Regions from separate parts of the Vibrio alfacsensis genome, predicted to be linked through region 2. Evidence: predicted binding sites of a transcription regulator. Region 2 holds the regulator's gene; the other holds the start of a gene.
The links. Region 2 encodes PurR, which represses purine synthesis genes. Its sites were predicted from a motif close to TNANGNAAACGTTTNCNTNA; they were not measured.
Positions count from the first base shown of each region.

Region 1 (8,271 bases), 320 kb from region 2:
CAGGTAGAAGACCATCTAAGTTGAACGAGCTGCGTTCTTCTGTCGTAAATGCACTGCCTTTGTTCAAAAGCGGAGTTGCCAAAAGAGCCGGTCCCGCAAAAGGGATATAGAGTGGGCGCTTGTCGTTGTTCATTGGGTGCCTTTATGTAGGGTTGTGGGATGCGGGTAAAATTCTAACGGGTTCAGTATTTAGTTGTAAACAATCGTTGATGCACATCAACGTAATGTCGCAAAAAAAATTAATACCCGATGAAAATATCGTCAGTATAGCCACTGTAGTGATTCCTAAAGCAAGAATTTTTCACTTGAGTATAATAGGGCGTTCTAACCACATACGATCCTTTCATTTATGTCTCAATTGCCTATTGATAGCTTAAAAGCTGAATTTGACCAACTCGTAAGTCACCATCACCTTGTAGTTGAAGCTGAAACGGGGTCCGGTAAATCGACTCGTTTGCCAATATGGGCTGCCAATCATGGCCGCGTTTTGGTCATTGAGCCGCGTCGAATTGCTTGTACGTCATTAGCTGAATTTCTGGTTGAGCAATCTGGTCAAGCATTAGGCACGAAAATTGGTTATGCGATTAAGCTCCATGCGCACTTTGATGAGAACACACAAGTTGTGTTCGTCACACCTGGGGTCGCATTGCGTTGGTTTGCAGAAGACAAGCTTACAAACTTCGATATTGTTATGGTGGATGAGTTTCACGAGCGCCGCTGGGATATTGATCTCCTTACTGCAATTTTAAAGCAAGAAAATCAGCATCGTTTAATCGTCACTTCTGCAACGTTAGAGGGCGAAAAACTGGCTGAGTATTTAGGGGCAAAAAGACTTCGTTCTAATGGGCGTTGCTTTCCCGTGACGGTGACATATCGAGCGCGTGATAGTCGTTATTTGCCCAATAAAAAAGGTTGTGAGAATGATGTCGTAAGTACCGTCAAAGAAGCGTTAGAAGATGAAGATGGCGATATTCTTGTCTTCTTACCCGGGCGTAAAGAGATCACTCAATGCGCTCAGATGTTGCAGCATATTGAAGACGTGCTGGTGGTCAAATTGCATGCATCGGTGAGTGATGATGAAAGGCATCGTGCACTTACCACTCAAAATCAGCGCAAGATAGTGTTAGCGACCAACGTGGCGGAGACGTCTTTGACGATCCCGAATATCCGTGTCGTGATAGACAGCGGTTTAGAGCGTCGGACTATTCAACGAAACGGGCGTACTGCTCTGATGTTGACCAATATTTCTAAAGCCAGTGCCGCACAACGAATGGGTCGAGCAGGCCGGGTTTCTGAGGGAGCGTGCATTCGTTTATATGGTGAGCATGCGCCACTGGAACTCGTCACGCCACCGGAGCTTCATCGTGAAGAACTCGTGGAGCCAATGTTGGCAGCCGCTTGTTGTGGCTATCCCTTGTCGAACCTTCCATTTCTTGAAACATTGCCCGAGAAATCATTAGCTTTGGCCGCGCAAACGTTGCGTTCAATGGGAGCGATTGACGAGCAAGGTAATGTCACTGACCATGGCAAAAAGGTTTACCCGCTGCCGATTGATGCTTTGTTTGCAGATTTGGTTACCCGTATTCAAACAAAAGCAGAAAAAGAGGCGATGATCGATTTGGCAGCAGCGTTATCTGTACCTGCTCAGTTGTACCAGTTGCAGAGTGGAGAGGCAGCAGAAGCATTAGACCAGCAAGAAACATTCGGTTGCGATGTGGCTTTGATGACTCGTCTGGTGCGTGGTGAACAACTGCCCGGAGTAAACGTTGATGTGAGTGTCTTAGAAGAAGCACAGGGTTTAGCCAAACAGATGCGAGCGGTTTTTGAACTGCCCGATCTTGAAGTTGCCTCGCGTTATAAACGAGACGTATTGGTTAAAGCGATGGCTAAACTGCATCCAGAGATCGTATTTGTGCGGCGTGAGCGTCGGCGAGATGCGCTTGGTAATGGCACGATGGAAATGATGGTTGGTCGCAATAGTCGGTTCCCAGCAGCAAGTGAAGCGGCTTTGGTTTTAGATAGCCACAGCTTACCCGGACGAGGTGTAAAGCAAACGCTCAATCTTGCTTCAGTTATGATGCCAATTTCGCTCCGTTTGTTTAGAGAGTTGGAGCTAGGTGAGTGGCAGCAAGGCGAAACGAATTATGAAGAAGAATCGCCACGTGCCACCATGCATTTGGTTTATGCCGGTCGTCGTATCTTTACAGAGTACCAAGCACTTAAAGGTGAAGTTGCACTTCAATCCATTGCAGAGATGATTGAAGATGAAACGCTGTTGCCTGAATTTGCGCCATTAAGAAAACAACAAATTCAGCATTGGAAGATCTACAACGCACTTGGGTTAAACTCAGATCTTATCGATAAAGGGGCAATTGAAAATCTGACTTTTTCATCGTGGTTGGTCGAACAATTGGAAGCACTGGGTGTAGAGAGTATTGAAGATATTGAGTTGCTCGAAGCGAAAGACATCCCATTTAAAGGCGTTCCCGAGTGGGAATACGAGGATTTCGCGGAGAAGTTTCCATTAAAGCTGGTTTTAGCGGGACTAAAGCTCGATGTTGAGTATTTTGTCTCTCGAAAACTGGTCCACGTCATTTATGCAGAGGGAAGTCGAAAAGCTGATCCAAAGCGGTGGGAATTGCCGCGATGGTCTGGATGGAAAGTTCAGTATAAAAAGGCGAGTCGAGTCATTGACGTTAAATGATAGTGAGGAATCGTTCTTTGGTTTGTTTATTGCTGCTTTCTTTCAAAAACGGTCATCCGTTGGTTGTTGTTTATAATTAAAAAATATGAATTAAATCGACATTCACACATAGCTAATATGTGTATGGTTTGTTATGAGATTGATTTTAATATTTCCTTTTGTAAATAAAATCGGGAATAAAAGACCAATGTTTTATATCCTATTGCTATATCAAAGTAATTGTACGATATTTCGTATAACTCAATTTTGTTGGGTGTAGAGGTATAGGATGAAGCACCAAGGAAAGACATGCATTGAATTCGACTACACCAGTTTTTTAGGCGCATCAGGAAGTAAAAAATGGACCTTCGTTGAGGCTTTTTCTACTATTGCTCCTATTTTTGGTTTGTTGTGGAAGCAAAACATCGCAGAATTAAGCAAACCAGAGGATCGTCTCTGGGAAGCAGCATTAAAATCGATGTCTTCACGTCAAAGCGACGAATCAAATCTCGTGAAGTTAGCAAAGCTAGCTCAGCATGAGGGAATACAAGAACTACGCGTAGTCATGCCTTATTCGTTAGACTCAGAACAAATTGAGTACATCGAAGCTCGAAGTCAACTAAAAGTAGATATCACAGAGCAAGACGTACTTAACTTGAAACTCTAACGAGAAGTATGAAATCAATAAAGCGACCGCACAACCGGTCGCTTTTTTTGTTTGGATTCCGGTTGATTTTTAACCGGGTAGCTAATCAATTAGCCCGTATTCTTTGCTAAGAATTTCAATGATCTCCGCTTTCGGGTTGTCACTGAGTGCGATTGGTTTTCCTGTGATCTTTTCAGCAATACCAATGTAAGTGCGAGAAATATCCATCAATGATTCAACTGGAAGATCATTATCACGGGCTAATGCTTCACGCTCAGGCATACGCTCTTTATTGAGTAAAATGTCCGGATCTGGGAAGTGGTTAAGTAAGAACTGGCGGAACCCTTCTTTTGAGTTTTCAACAATGTTGCCCGCTAAGTATTCTTTTGTATCCCAAATACGTGAAGAGTCCGGTGTGCCCACTTCATCCATGTAAATTAGCTTTTCGTTACCAACGGCGTCATGTACATAGCCAAACTCAAACTTAGTATCAACAAACGTTTGGTCAATGGCTTCAAGCGCATCGCTAATAACACTGAAACCCTCTTTTAATAGCTTTTCGTATTGCGCGATGTCTTCTGCACTTGAGAAGTTAAATGCTCCAAAGTTGTCGACAATATTTTGGCGAGTAATATTCACGTCATCCGCTTCAGGAACGCCTGGGATACCTTTCAAAATGCCTTTAGTTGATGGTGTCATCAGCAGTTCTGGTAGGGCTTTGTCTTTCTCTAAGCCTTCAGGGAGTTGAATACCGCAGAATTCGCGTTCACCATTCGCATAAGCACGCCACATCGAACCTGTAATGTACTTACGGCAGATCGCTTCTATTTTAACTGGCTTCGCTTTTTGAACAATCCATACAAACGGGTGAGGTATATCAAGAATATGGCTATCAGCTAGACCGTTATCTTTAAACAGTTTAAACCAGTGATTCGAAATTGCGTTTAGTGCGGCGCCTTTGCCCGGAACGCCTTTTAGGCCGCCCTCACCATGCCAGATACAATCGAATGCAGAGATGCGATCACTAATTACCATAATGGCTAATGGCGCATTAGGTGCGACATCGTATCCTTTTTCTTTGATCAGTCGTGCACTGTCTTCTTCTGTTAGCCAATAAACAGAGCGAACTTTTCCGCTGTGTACTGGTTTTTTTGTGCGAATTGGCAGGTCGTCATTGACGGCAAGTACTTGATTGGCAAGGCTCATTGCGACATTCCTATCATATTATTCAAACGTCATAATAGAGGATATATTCAGCAAAAAATTAACGCTAAATAAATCGAATGTGGGCATCATACCAGAACTATTTTAAGTCGCCAGATAAAAAGCAAACGTTTGCTTATTTTTCTTAGAATACAAAAAAGCCTCCCAAAACAAGGAGGCGAGATGCAGGATGGATAACGTCGATCTTATTAGTGGTACTTATTCACTCTGCCGTCGACGAAAAAGACTTCACACTGATAACGTTGAGCAATATTACGAAGCATCGACTGATTCATTGGTGCAATCTTACTTGATGCAACAACGGCACTTGCATTGCCAGAACGAATCGCCTTGATGACGATTTCAACTTCAGAAAGTTGCTGAGATGGTTTCATTTGAATGATGTTTTGACAGCGAATATTAGAACCAGCAAGTTGTTCAAAATCAGGGCGAGGGCACTCAGCCGTAAACAGGATCCACTGTTTTTGTTGAGACAACACGGCCAACTTAGAAAGAAGTTGGTCAGACACATCCATAGGTTGCGTTGTTTGCGCCAATACGTTGTAGCGTGAGTATGTATGAGATTGACTTTGTAACTGCATCTTACTGTTCCTTTATACATGCTGTATGTCTATACAGTAGTTTGTTTTTGAAAAGTGATCAACCAATTTTTATGAGTGTAAGAGCGTATATGGATATAAATAGTCTTTTGTTTTTACTTTAACTGATTGAAATTAATGGTTTTTATTGAAATGTGCCTATGATGAAATAGAACAGAAAAATGTGAGGTGAGTGGCAGGTAAGAGGTAAAAGCAGTCAATGATCAGTACTGTATATACAGGTGTTCAGTACTGTTCATACAGTACTAAAAGGCTAAGTGCTGCATAGCTAAATCGATCTAAGTGAGCCCTTTGGGTATTAAGTGGCATCAAAAAAGCGCCTTAAAAAAGACGCCTTTGAAAATCAGTTCCGTTGATTTTTTTGTTTAGCCTAATTGCTGTGCCATGCGTTCGCGCATTTTCATTTCGCCTTGGTTGAAAAGGCGGACATCGATTTTTGCAATGTCGTAGCAAGATTCGCAAGAACGATTAAATTTACCATCGAGGTAATCATGACGAGCAACAAAACTAGGTTTTTTGCACCAGTCGCAGGTGCCTTCTTCTGTGAACATTGATTTTCTCCCCACCTACATGAATTTGAGTCGCTAGGTGTTATTTTTCACGGCCATTATGACATAGAAATCATATTGAAGTTAAATGTCTGTTAATTCGTTTGAGAGCGAGATCGATTGCGAGCCTTTGATTTCAGGAAATAAGATGTTCAAATAGAAGTAATAGAGTGATTATTTACTGTTTTGTAACATTTTGTGAGATTACGTTGAAAGCGTGATTTAAACGTTTCATTTCTTCCTGAGAGCCTCGCGAATCAGGGTGATAGAGTTTTGACAATTGTCTGTAGCGCAGTTTCAGTGCTTTACTGTCAGGAATTGAGTGAGGAGTATAGCCAAATGTTGCACAAGCAATGGCTAAGGTTTGACTCTCTGACTGGCTTTTAATTTTTTTAAACTCTTTGAAGACTTTTTCTAGCTGACGTTTGAGCTGTTTGTTTGTAAATTGAAGCTCATTTACTTGTGTTTGTAGGCGTTGAGATTCTGACACATCGTTTACGGTATCCGCTTTCGTTTTTATGGTGTGTCTACGATATGCACCAAACCCAAGTAATATAACAAAGATGATCCCTGTTAAGGTGTACCATTGGTAATGAGTGTCGGTGTTCTGCTTCGGTCGATGTTCAACTTTTTCACGCATTTCTTCGTCTGTGGCTTCTTTATCGAGCGTTACGATTTCTGAGAGTTGCTTGGCGCGAAGTTGATTGAAGCGTTGCTCCAAGAATTGATTGTACGCCTGCTCGGCTTTAGGGTTTTTAAGTGCAGCGAGTTGATACCATGCTTCGATGAGATCTGCATTGGACACATCGGTCTGATGATGCTCGACAAAACTAGCTAAGAGAAATCCACGATCTTGTGGGTCATTGAGCGCAACAGATGTAAACCAGTAAACCGCTTGGGTAAAATCCACACGCCCAGTAAGCCCGCGAGCGTAATCTTCTGCCAATTGTTTTTGTGCGGGTATAAAGCCTTGATGGGCAGATTGCTCTAGCCAATATCGAACATCAGGGCGCGAGGCGGATTCATTCGTTAAGGCGAGCGATTGTGCCAGTTCAAATTGCGCTTCAGGTTGAGTAGGAGTAGGTGTTTGAGTTGCACATGCGCTGTACGATACGCAAACGCTAAAAATAAGGCTATAAGCAGTGGTTTTGAACGACATTGTGTGTCAGGTCTAGCGAAAGTCGCTAGACCTGCTCCGATAATATGATCTATTACCGATATGGTGCTACCAAATTACTTCAGTGGCAAGATCTGGATTTCAACACGACGGTTGCAAGCACGACCTTCTGATGTTTGGTTTGAACACAGTGGGTTACGCTCACCGTAGCCACGAGCAATCGCGCGGCCTGGTGCAACGTTTTGTGACACTAAGAATTGACGTACAGACTCTGCGCGGCGCTCAGAGAGTGTTTGGTTGTATGAATCACTACCAGTGCTGTCCGTGTAGCCATCAATTACTAGGCTTGTGTCTGGGTACTCAACGAGGATACGAGCCACACCACGTAGTGTATTATGGATGCCTGCGTCTAGTTGGTAAGAGCTTGAAGAGAAGCCAATGCCGTTTTCCATACGAAGTAGTAGCTGGTTTTCACCAACGCGCTCAACCTGTACACCAGAGTTAAGTAACGCACGACGAAGTTCGGCTTCTTGTTGATCAAAGTAGTAACCAACACCAGCACCAGTTGCACCACCAGCAGCGGCACCAATTAGCGCGTGTTTACGTCGCTCTTTCGCATTGTCACCTGTCGCAAGACCAATTGCTGCACCAGCGATCGCACCGATCAGAGCGCCTTGCGTCGTTGAATTTGTTTCGTATTCGCCCGTTGTGGCATTTTGACGTTGAGTGGCTTGACAGCCAGTAAGAGCAAGCACTAACGCAAGTGCGATAGACATCTTTTTCAAGGGAAAATCTCCGTATAAAATTGAGGCGCAAATGCGCCTCACAAAGTGATTCGAATTATGGAGTAGGTGTTATTGATATTTGTTATGCGAACGTCAGATTGATAAGCGTGTTGTAAGCTTTTTCTTGTTGTTGGCGACGTTGTAACCAAAATTACGATCGGTTTGTTGTATCACCTAACATTTTTCTCGCTTGTGCGCCGCCAACCCCTCGGTTTACCGACACCTTGCGACCTTTTTTTAAGCCAACTTCGTAATCTTCGGTCAGATTTTTCATCGCTTCTTTGAGTTGTTTCTTGAACGTTTCACGATCAATATTCTTGAACTCTTTATCTATGTAATTATTGATTTTGTTTGCTGACTCTTCATCAGGTGAGATCACCGGTAGCTTTTCTAGCGCACCCTCGACCCAACCTGAAACATAAGAGTTTACGCGGCGAGTGACTTCGAGCGAAGAGGTGCCAGAGCCTGCAAAACTATTTCGAAATTGGCCAGTACTTTCATTTAGCTCGCGATAGATGATATCAAAAGCGAAAGCAGCGAAAATTGCGCGGTCTGCCTCACCGATAAATTCAACACGTTTAAGCCCTTTGTGATTCAATAGTACGGCTTCAACACCAAATTTAGTGTTAATGCCTCGAATCACGCGCAATAGTGTAGAGCTGATATTGG
Region 1 covers NZ_AP024165.1:1,752,094-1,760,364, reverse strand. Annotated here, with positions in the region: gene VA249_RS08230 (NAD-dependent malic enzyme) at 1-133, opposite strand, end outside; gene VA249_RS08225 (helicase-related protein) at 350-2,704, shown strand; gene VA249_RS08220 (transporter) at 2,973-3,350, shown strand; gene VA249_RS08215 (phosphoribosylaminoimidazolesuccinocarboxamide synthase) at 3,432-4,535, opposite strand; gene VA249_RS08210 (SulA-like leucine-rich domain-containing protein) at 4,742-5,134, opposite strand; gene VA249_RS08205 (hypothetical protein) at 5,518-5,703, opposite strand; gene VA249_RS08200 (J domain-containing protein) at 5,879-6,859, opposite strand; gene VA249_RS08195 (YiaD family glycine zipper/OmpA-like lipoprotein) at 6,934-7,602, opposite strand; gene VA249_RS08190 (DUF2786 domain-containing protein) at 7,754-8,271, opposite strand, start outside.
Region 1: a site for PurR is predicted at 4,653-4,672, ahead of VA249_RS08215 (phosphoribosylaminoimidazolesuccinocarboxamide synthase). Genes of this name have one in related genera too.

Region 2 (8,271 bases):
ATAGGGGAGCAATTATGGCTCCCCTATTTGATATCCACATTGCCAGCACGCTCCAAATTGCCCTTCATTTTGCTCAGAGCAATTTGGGCATTGCCAGTCTTGGTAAACGTGTTCGGCTTGTTTATGATAATCTTTAATCACTGCTTCAGCTTTTAACTTCTGCTGCGAATGTAAGAGCCATACATATGGGTCTGTATCATCGCTAAAAGGGAGCTCGCCTTTTAATCCGAACATACCCTCACCTCTGACCTCACACGCTATCTGCTCGGTTTTAAGCAACTCACAAACGATATGGGCTTCCGCTGGATTTTTCGCGATGTATATTTTCATTAAGCGCTTCCATTGGGTACTTGAGCGGGACGAATTTTATTCATAATCCATTTTGCGATGATGGGGAATAGGCCGAGTAGGGCAAACGACGCTAATACGGTAGGCGATACAATACCAGAGAGGCTATCAATGGTCGCCAATTGCGTTCCCGCATTTAAGTATACTGCTGTTCCTGGCAACATACCGATTTGGCTGGTTAGATAGAATCGAGTAACGGCCATTGGCGTTAACCCCATAAGCAGGTTGATGAGGAAAAACGGGAATACCGGAATCAAGCGCAAAGAAAATAGATAAAACGCACCATCTTTCTCAACACCTTGATTGATCGCGCTGAGTTTATTGCCAAATTTATCTTGAACCCACTCACGCAGTAGGTATCGGCTGCTGAGAAAAGCGATAGTCGCACCAATGGTGCTGGCAAACGAAACGAGCAGTAAACTTGTCCAAAAGCCAAACAGTGCAGCGCCAAGCAAGGTGACTACGGCCGCTCCTGGGATTGAAAACGCCGTGATCGCAATATAGGTGAAGAAATAGGTTGTTGCCGCAAGCAAGAAGTTTTCCTCAATGAGAGTATTCAACGCTTCCTGCTGCGCTTTCGCATTTTCTAATGTTAAGTATTGGCCGAAGTTGATACCTAAAAGGAGGATTACCGCGAGTAGGATAAGCCCTAAAATCAGTTTCTTATTCATATCATTCATCTCGTTTAGCTTGTTAAAGAATAAGACAGAACTGGGCGAAAAAAAATTTCAAAAAAAACCGCAGTGTAAAACTGCGGCTATGTTTTAAATCTTATGAAGCGGATTAGGAAAGGCCATTCATGAGTTCTTGTCGGCGTTCTTGTGGTACTACACTCCAATGCGTACCATTGATCGCTCCCTCAAGGGCCCAAAGCAATTCCAAACTTACACTAGATGCATGAGTTTGTTGAATTGCCTTGTACGCATTTAATGCGCCTTTGTCCTCTAGTTGCTCTACCGAATCGATGCCTGCTTTTTTAAGCATGCGTTCAGTCGCTAAACGTAGGTTTGGCAAATCTTTTAGTCGGTTAGGCTTTGTTGTTGCCTGTTGTTCTTTTTCAAGCTTGGCGCTTTCTAGAGACTTCCTTGCAACATCAAGGATTTTGTCGGTTGAATCCCATAGCTCGTCAGAAATAGCATAGTATTTCGTTACCACTGGGAAGCCACGTTTTTTATAGACGTAAGGTCTAAGTCCTTGAGTCTCGAAAGTAGATGAAGTTTTCTGATCCGCTCGGATGTGCAATTGATGATTTACAACTAGTGCAAACATAGTGTCATCTGCAAACAGTCCGAAGCCACCAAACATTGAGCGCGACTTGATCGTACCAAGTGCCTCAAATAGCTTCATAGAGTCTTTGAGTATCGGTTTATCCATGATGAGTTATCTCGGTGTAATTAGTATTACGCCACCAAAAATCAGGTCCGAGAGAATAGCAAATGCATGCAGTTATAATGTCATTAAAGGGTAAACTCGTTAAATGCATATTTGCCATCGGTAACCCCGCTACCTTCTACTGATACGACGATGATTGAAAATAACCATCATCGAAAACAGTCTTTAAAAACGATAGTCTTCAAAAATAGCAGTCTTCAAAAAAACAGCCGTTTTTAAAAAATAACGGTCTTCAAAAACAAATAGTTAAGGCCGGAAGCTTTGCGTCCCACTCTTTCGAATGGTTTGCCCTGTGCGTGACGGTATCAGAATACTGCTTTCATTGAATTAACATCACATCCTGAATATGGAAGTGTGACATTAGTTCAATTAAAAAGGGGTATTTAATGAGTGTTATTTCATATCTCTTGGTTAGATATGCCTATCAACACCATAAATACGAATTCAAATACATTGAATTAAAACAGTATGTTATAGCGAAGTGCTCTGGGCTGTCTACCCCGAAATTAGTCAATTGCTCATCGCTTCACCTATGGCAATGTTACTTGCCTAAATCCAATCCAATATGATTAGAAAATAGGACGAAAGGGTGGATTCAGAACATAAAAAACGCCCCTTAAAAGGAGCGCTTCAAATCGGTCATTATTGCTTAGTTCTTATTACTTAGCTGCATTATTGATTAGTTGAGCTTGCTTACTGTGCTACGTATTACAATCTCTGGCTGCATTTCAAAAATACGTTTGTCGTGCTCTTTATCTTTAATACGTTCAAGTAAGATCTCGAATGCGTTTTTACCTACACGACGTTTTGGTTGGTGAATCGTCGTTAGCGGTGGAGAGAAGTATTCAGCAAGTTCGATGTTGTCGTAACCGATCACAGAAATGTCTTCAGGGATCTTGATGCCATTTTGTTGCAGACGGCTCATCAAGCCTAGTGCCATGGTGTCATTAAAACAGAATACTGCAGTCGGGCGTTTTTCCATTGCAGTAATGTTATCTGCAGCAAGAACGGCAGTATCACATTCAAAGTTACCCTCAAGAATCCAGTCTTCTTTAACGGTAAGGTTTGCTTCTGCCATTGCACGTCTAAAGCCAGCAATTCGCTCTTTACATGCTGCTTTATCGAAATGACCACTTAAACATGCAATTTCGCTATGACCATTATCAATTAGATATTTAGTCGCTAAATAGCCACCTTCTTCCGAGTTATCAATGATCTTATCTGCTTTTGAGCTTTCAGGGCCCCAGTCCATCACGACTTTAGGGATGTCTGCGTGGCGGTCTAGCATCTCTTGTAGTTCTTCCGTTAGGTCAGAACACATCACTAAAATGCCATCGACACGCTTTTCTGCAAGCATGCGAATATAGTCACGTTGTTTCTCGTAAATACCACCAGTATTACACAGGATCAATGTATAGCCTTGACGGTAACAGTAGCTTTCTACGCCATCGATCACTTCAGAGAAGAAAAGGTTCGTTGACTGAGTAACCAACATACCGATAGTGCGCGTTGAGTTACACTTTAAGCTGCGAGCAACAGCACTAGGCGCGTAATTGAGCTCATCAACCGCTTTCATTACTTTTTCTTGAGTGGTCTCAGCAACAAAACGAGTTTTGTTAATTACGTGCGACACTGTGGTGGTTGAAACGCCGGCTAAGCGAGCAACGTCTTTAATTGTGGCCATAAATGATGTCCTGTATCGAGTTACTGAATACCGTAGTGAAGACAACCATGCGCTTAGTGTCTTGCGCAAACTGAGCAGTTACGAAAAAGCAACGCTGATAGGTTCGGCAGTGGTTGTTCCGAAATCGGTATAAAAAGATTTGTAGCGACATTGGTTGCTGAGAAATATATTCCTTGATTAGTGATACAAGGAATGGCTCAGCAAGCAGAGTAATAAAACACAAAAACCGCTATATTTCAGCGGTTTACATATAAATCATATTTAATCGTTTGCGCTCACATTTTAGACCTATGTGAGCAGGCTGGCAACATATTCAGCGATGGTTTTGTGCTTTTTATGTCACATTTTAACGGCTAAATTCACTGTACTTCTCTGAACCAGTGAGAAACAAACGAATAAAATAAGGGGGCTGTATGACGAGTCCCCCTAAAATAGCCCGCAATTATTCACCAAGAAGGTAGTCGCTGTCCAGTTTACAGAAAGCGATCAGCATTTGAGCAACACTAACGTAGAAGCCAAACTCATCGAATTGCTTACATTTTGCTGCAAACATAGGTAACCAAGTAAGCAGTTGCTTTTGGATGAAGTCGTTTTGTGCCACGAATGCTTCTTCCATATGTTTTTCTTGCTCGAGTTCGTTAGAGCGAATGATCATGTTGCCTAAGAAGTCGAGCTCTACAGCAAGGTGATCGGCTGGTTCTTTCAGGTTTTCATCGACCTGAACACCAAAGTCCGCCATGAGTTTTTCCATTTCTTCTGCTGGCTTATCGTTTAGAAGACCCGACTCACCGATGTACATGGAAGCGTATGGAAGTGCTCCGTGTTTTTCTGTTTTCAGAAATAGCTCACAAAAGTCTGCGGCAAGTTCGAGTTGAGCGTCTTCACGATCTTGAAGTCGGTTGAGTGCATCGACCAATGCATCGACTGATGTCTTTAGGGATTCGTTTTCACCTAGGCCAGCTAAAAAACTTCGGATTTCAACACTGTGGTAGCTCTCTAGGTCTTTTTCGGTAAGTTCTTTAGCGAATAGGCTAGAAAACCACCAGTAAATTTCGGCGCGTTTTTCGTTAAAAGCTTTCACTTCTTGCATTTTTTGCTCCTGAAATGATGCACTTAAGGCGGCATCTTGAAGTCACTTGAGTATAATCTCTTAAGTGTAAACAATTAAAATGAATAGCAGTAACTATAATTGTTATTGTTTATGGGTAATTATGCCTAGTTATTAATGGCAACAAATAAGCTTGCTTTGAATCAATAAAATCGCAAAATCTTGCTTTTTAATGTATCTATGACTAGAAATGTTACTAGTTATGAATAGAATACGTCTTGGAATAAAAAAGACAGAAAGTGGTGTAAATGAGCTATCACGTATTAGTCGTAGAAGATGATGTTGTAACTCGTAGTAAGTTAGCGGGCTACTTCCAAAATGAAGGTTACAAAGTCAGTGAAGCAGAAAGTGGCGCAGAGATGCGTGAAGTGCTTCAAGGTGGCGGTGTTGACTTGATTATGTTGGATATTAACCTGCCCGGTGAAGACGGTCTTATGCTTACGCGTGAATTACGCAGCCAATCAGATATCGGCATCATATTAGTGACAGGACGCACGGATAGCATTGACAAAATCGTTGGCCTAGAAATGGGCGCAGACGATTATGTGACAAAGCCTTTTGAGTTAAGGGAATTATTGGTTCGCGTTAAGAACTTATTGTGGCGTATCTCAGCGGCACGCAATGGTTCACAAAAGAACGTGAATGAAAGCAATGAAGAGCACATTGTGCGCTTCGGTGAGTGGACGTTTGATATTCAGCGTCGTGCGCTAAGCCGTAATGGTGAGCCAGTGAAGTTAACCAAAGCAGAATACGAACTGCTGGTTGCACTGTCTTCGTATCCAAACCAGGTGTTAAGCCGCGAACGTATTTTGAACATGATCAGCCACAGAGTGGATGCGCCAAATGATCGTACAATTGATGTATTGATTCGACGTATGCGCGCTAAAATGGAGTTTGATCCTAAGAACCCACAAATCTTTGTGACCGTTCATGGTGAAGGCTACATGTTCGCAGGTGACTAGTTACTATTAAATTAAAAAGTTATTGCGAAATTAAAACGTTATCGCGAAATAAAAAAGGAGAGCGCATGCTCTCCTTTTTTGTAACTGCTGATTTTTAGCAATTGCTTAATAACTTTCAGTTGTTGCTCAATAAATTAAAGCTATTGTTTTTCAACGGAATTCAGCTAGGGCTGCTCTACTTCCACCATTGGCGTTTGCACTACCGTGTCTCTCAGTTCTTGCCAAAGGCCGCCTAAATACTCATGCCAATAAATTTCCGTTTGTTCTAAGTACCGTGCTCTAGGTGAGTATTTGACCCAAGGTTGATGAATTTCATCGATAGCAAGGTAGTTCGTTGGTGCAGGGATAGGCTTAATTCCGGCTGCATGAAATTCATAGAGTGCACGTTTCATATGACTCGCAGACGTCACCAAAACGACTTCTTTTTGCTTCACAAACGCTGCCGCTTGTCTTGCCTCTTCCCAAGTGTCTTTAGCATCTTCCAGTAGAATAATATCGGATTTCGCAACGCCGAGTGCTAAGGCGACGTTTGCCATCATACGTGCATGGCTAATTTCCGACCCACCGTCATAGCCTGATAAGATGAGCTTCGCGCCCGGATACATGCGCAAAATTCGAATTCCCTCGGTTAAACGCATGAGTGCAGTGCGGCTTAGTTGAGATGTTGGTGGGATCTCATCATCGACCACATGCCCATTTCCAAGCACCATCACGTAATCCACGCTTTGAGAAGAGGGTAAGAATGCTTTGTATTCACGTTCTAGAGGCATCAATAATTTTGACGAAATCGGTTGGAAAGCAACCATAAAGATACCAACAAACGAGAGAAGAACAATGAAGCAACCTGTTTTGCGTTTGGCGGTAAAACTAATAAGAGCAAGACCTAATAATCCAATGAGTAGCAGTGCGGGCAAGGGCATGACCAGTGCGGTCACAACTTTTTTCAGCTCAAACATACATAAATAGTCCGAAAAAACATCAATTGATAATAAAAATGAGGGTGACCCTCTTTATTCCTGCTTTCCTTGTGCCAGAATAGCGGCACAATCCGTTATGATAACTCAAGCAGAAGTGACAGAAGACCGCAATTTCGACGATATCGCCCACAAATTTGCAAAAAATATTTACGGCTCCGATAAAGGGGAGATCCGGCAAATCATTGTGTGGGAAGATTTTCTACAGATTCTAAGTGAATTAGGCGCCGACCAGCAACCCCTAGACGTTTTAGATGCAGGGGGCGGTTTAGCGCAAATGTCGCAAAAGCTTGCTAAGCTCGGACATCGTGTCGCGTTATGTGATCTATCTTCGGAAATGCTACAGCTAGCAAAACAGGATATTGAAAAAAACGGTTTGCTTGAGCAGTATCGCCTGATTCATTCGCCTGTCCAGTCTATTGGTGAACATATGGACAGTCAGGTGGATTTTGTCATGTTCCACGCAGTGATGGAGTGGCTGGTGGATCCAAAGCCCGCTCTGGAAACGGTATTGGAGCAGGTCAAACCGGGAGGCATGGCTTCGGTTATGTTTTATAACCACCATGGCTTGGTCTACAAAAATGTGGTTTGTGGCAACATTCCTCATATTTTGGACGGCATGCCTCACCGAAAAAGATTTAAACTACAGCCACAAAAAGGTCTGAAACCAGAAGAAGTCTATCAGTGGATAGAAGATTCTGGATTTAGCATTTGTGGTAAGTCTGGTATTCGTTCATTCAGTGATTACATCGGTAATATGCAGTACATGGGCGATTACCAATTTGAAGATGTGTTGGCACTAGAAAAACAACTCTGTCGACAAGAGCCATACCTCTCATTAGGCCGCTATATTCATGTGTGGGCTAAAAAGAACGAGAAACAGGAATAACAATGAGTGAGATGACTCTCAATGCTGCAGAACAACCGATAGATGAATTGGTTGGCTGGGTTAAGCAGCACGATTTCTCGTTGAACCTGACCACTGAGCGATTGGCATTTCTGATTGCCGTCGCCGTATTAAGCAACGAAAGGTTTGACGAAGAATTGGGTGAAGGTGAGTTGCACGACGCATTTGCCATCGTCACTCGACTTTTTGATGAAACGGGTGAAGCATCGGCTTTTCGCGCAAACAATGCCATCAACGAAATGGTAAAGCAGCGTCTAATTAGTCGTTTTGTTAGTGAGATTACGGATGGGGCGAGTATTTATCGCTTGTCTCCGCTTGCTATCGGCATTACCGACTACTACGTACGTCACCGCGAGTTTTCAAAACTTCGCCTCTCCATTCAGCTATCAATGGTCGCTGATGAAATGGCAAAAGCGATTGAAGCGGCGCAAAAAGGGGGAACCCCGGGCCATTGGCAGAAAAACGTCTATGGAGTATTGAAATACTCTGTGGGTGAAATCTTTGACCAAATCGACCTCAACCAACGTGTGATGGATGAGCAGCAGCAATCCGTGAAGCAACAAATTGCTGACTTGCTTAACAAAGATTGGCGCGAAGCAATTAACAACTGTGAATCTTTGCTGTCCGAAACCTCAAGCACACTGCGCGAGCTACAAGACACGCTGCAAGCGGCCAGTGATGAACTGCAAACTCAGATCCTGGACATTCAAGAGATTGTTTATGGTGATGCAGAGTTAGAGTTTATTGAAGAAGCGTTATTCGGTTTACAAATGAAGTTAGACCGTATTACGAGCTGGGGCCAGCAAGCGATTGACCTTTGGATTGGTTACGACCGTCACGTCCATAAGTTCATCCGTACAGCGATTGATATGGATAAGAACCGTGCGTTCAGCTCG
Region 2 covers NZ_AP024165.1:2,071,279-2,079,549, reverse strand. Annotated here, with positions in the region: gene VA249_RS09565 (putative signal transducing protein) at 13-330, opposite strand; gene VA249_RS09560 (TVP38/TMEM64 family protein) at 330-1,019, opposite strand; gene VA249_RS09555 (TfoX/Sxy family DNA transformation protein) at 1,132-1,722, opposite strand; cyclic di-GMP riboswitch class I at 1,959-2,040, opposite strand; gene purR (HTH-type transcriptional repressor PurR) at 2,420-3,424, opposite strand; gene torD (molecular chaperone TorD) at 3,867-4,514, opposite strand; gene torR (two-component system response regulator TorR) at 4,781-5,494, shown strand; gene elyC (envelope biogenesis factor ElyC) at 5,659-6,450, opposite strand; gene cmoM (tRNA uridine 5-oxyacetic acid(34) methyltransferase CmoM) at 6,566-7,357, shown strand; gene mukF (chromosome partition protein MukF) at 7,360-8,271, shown strand, end outside.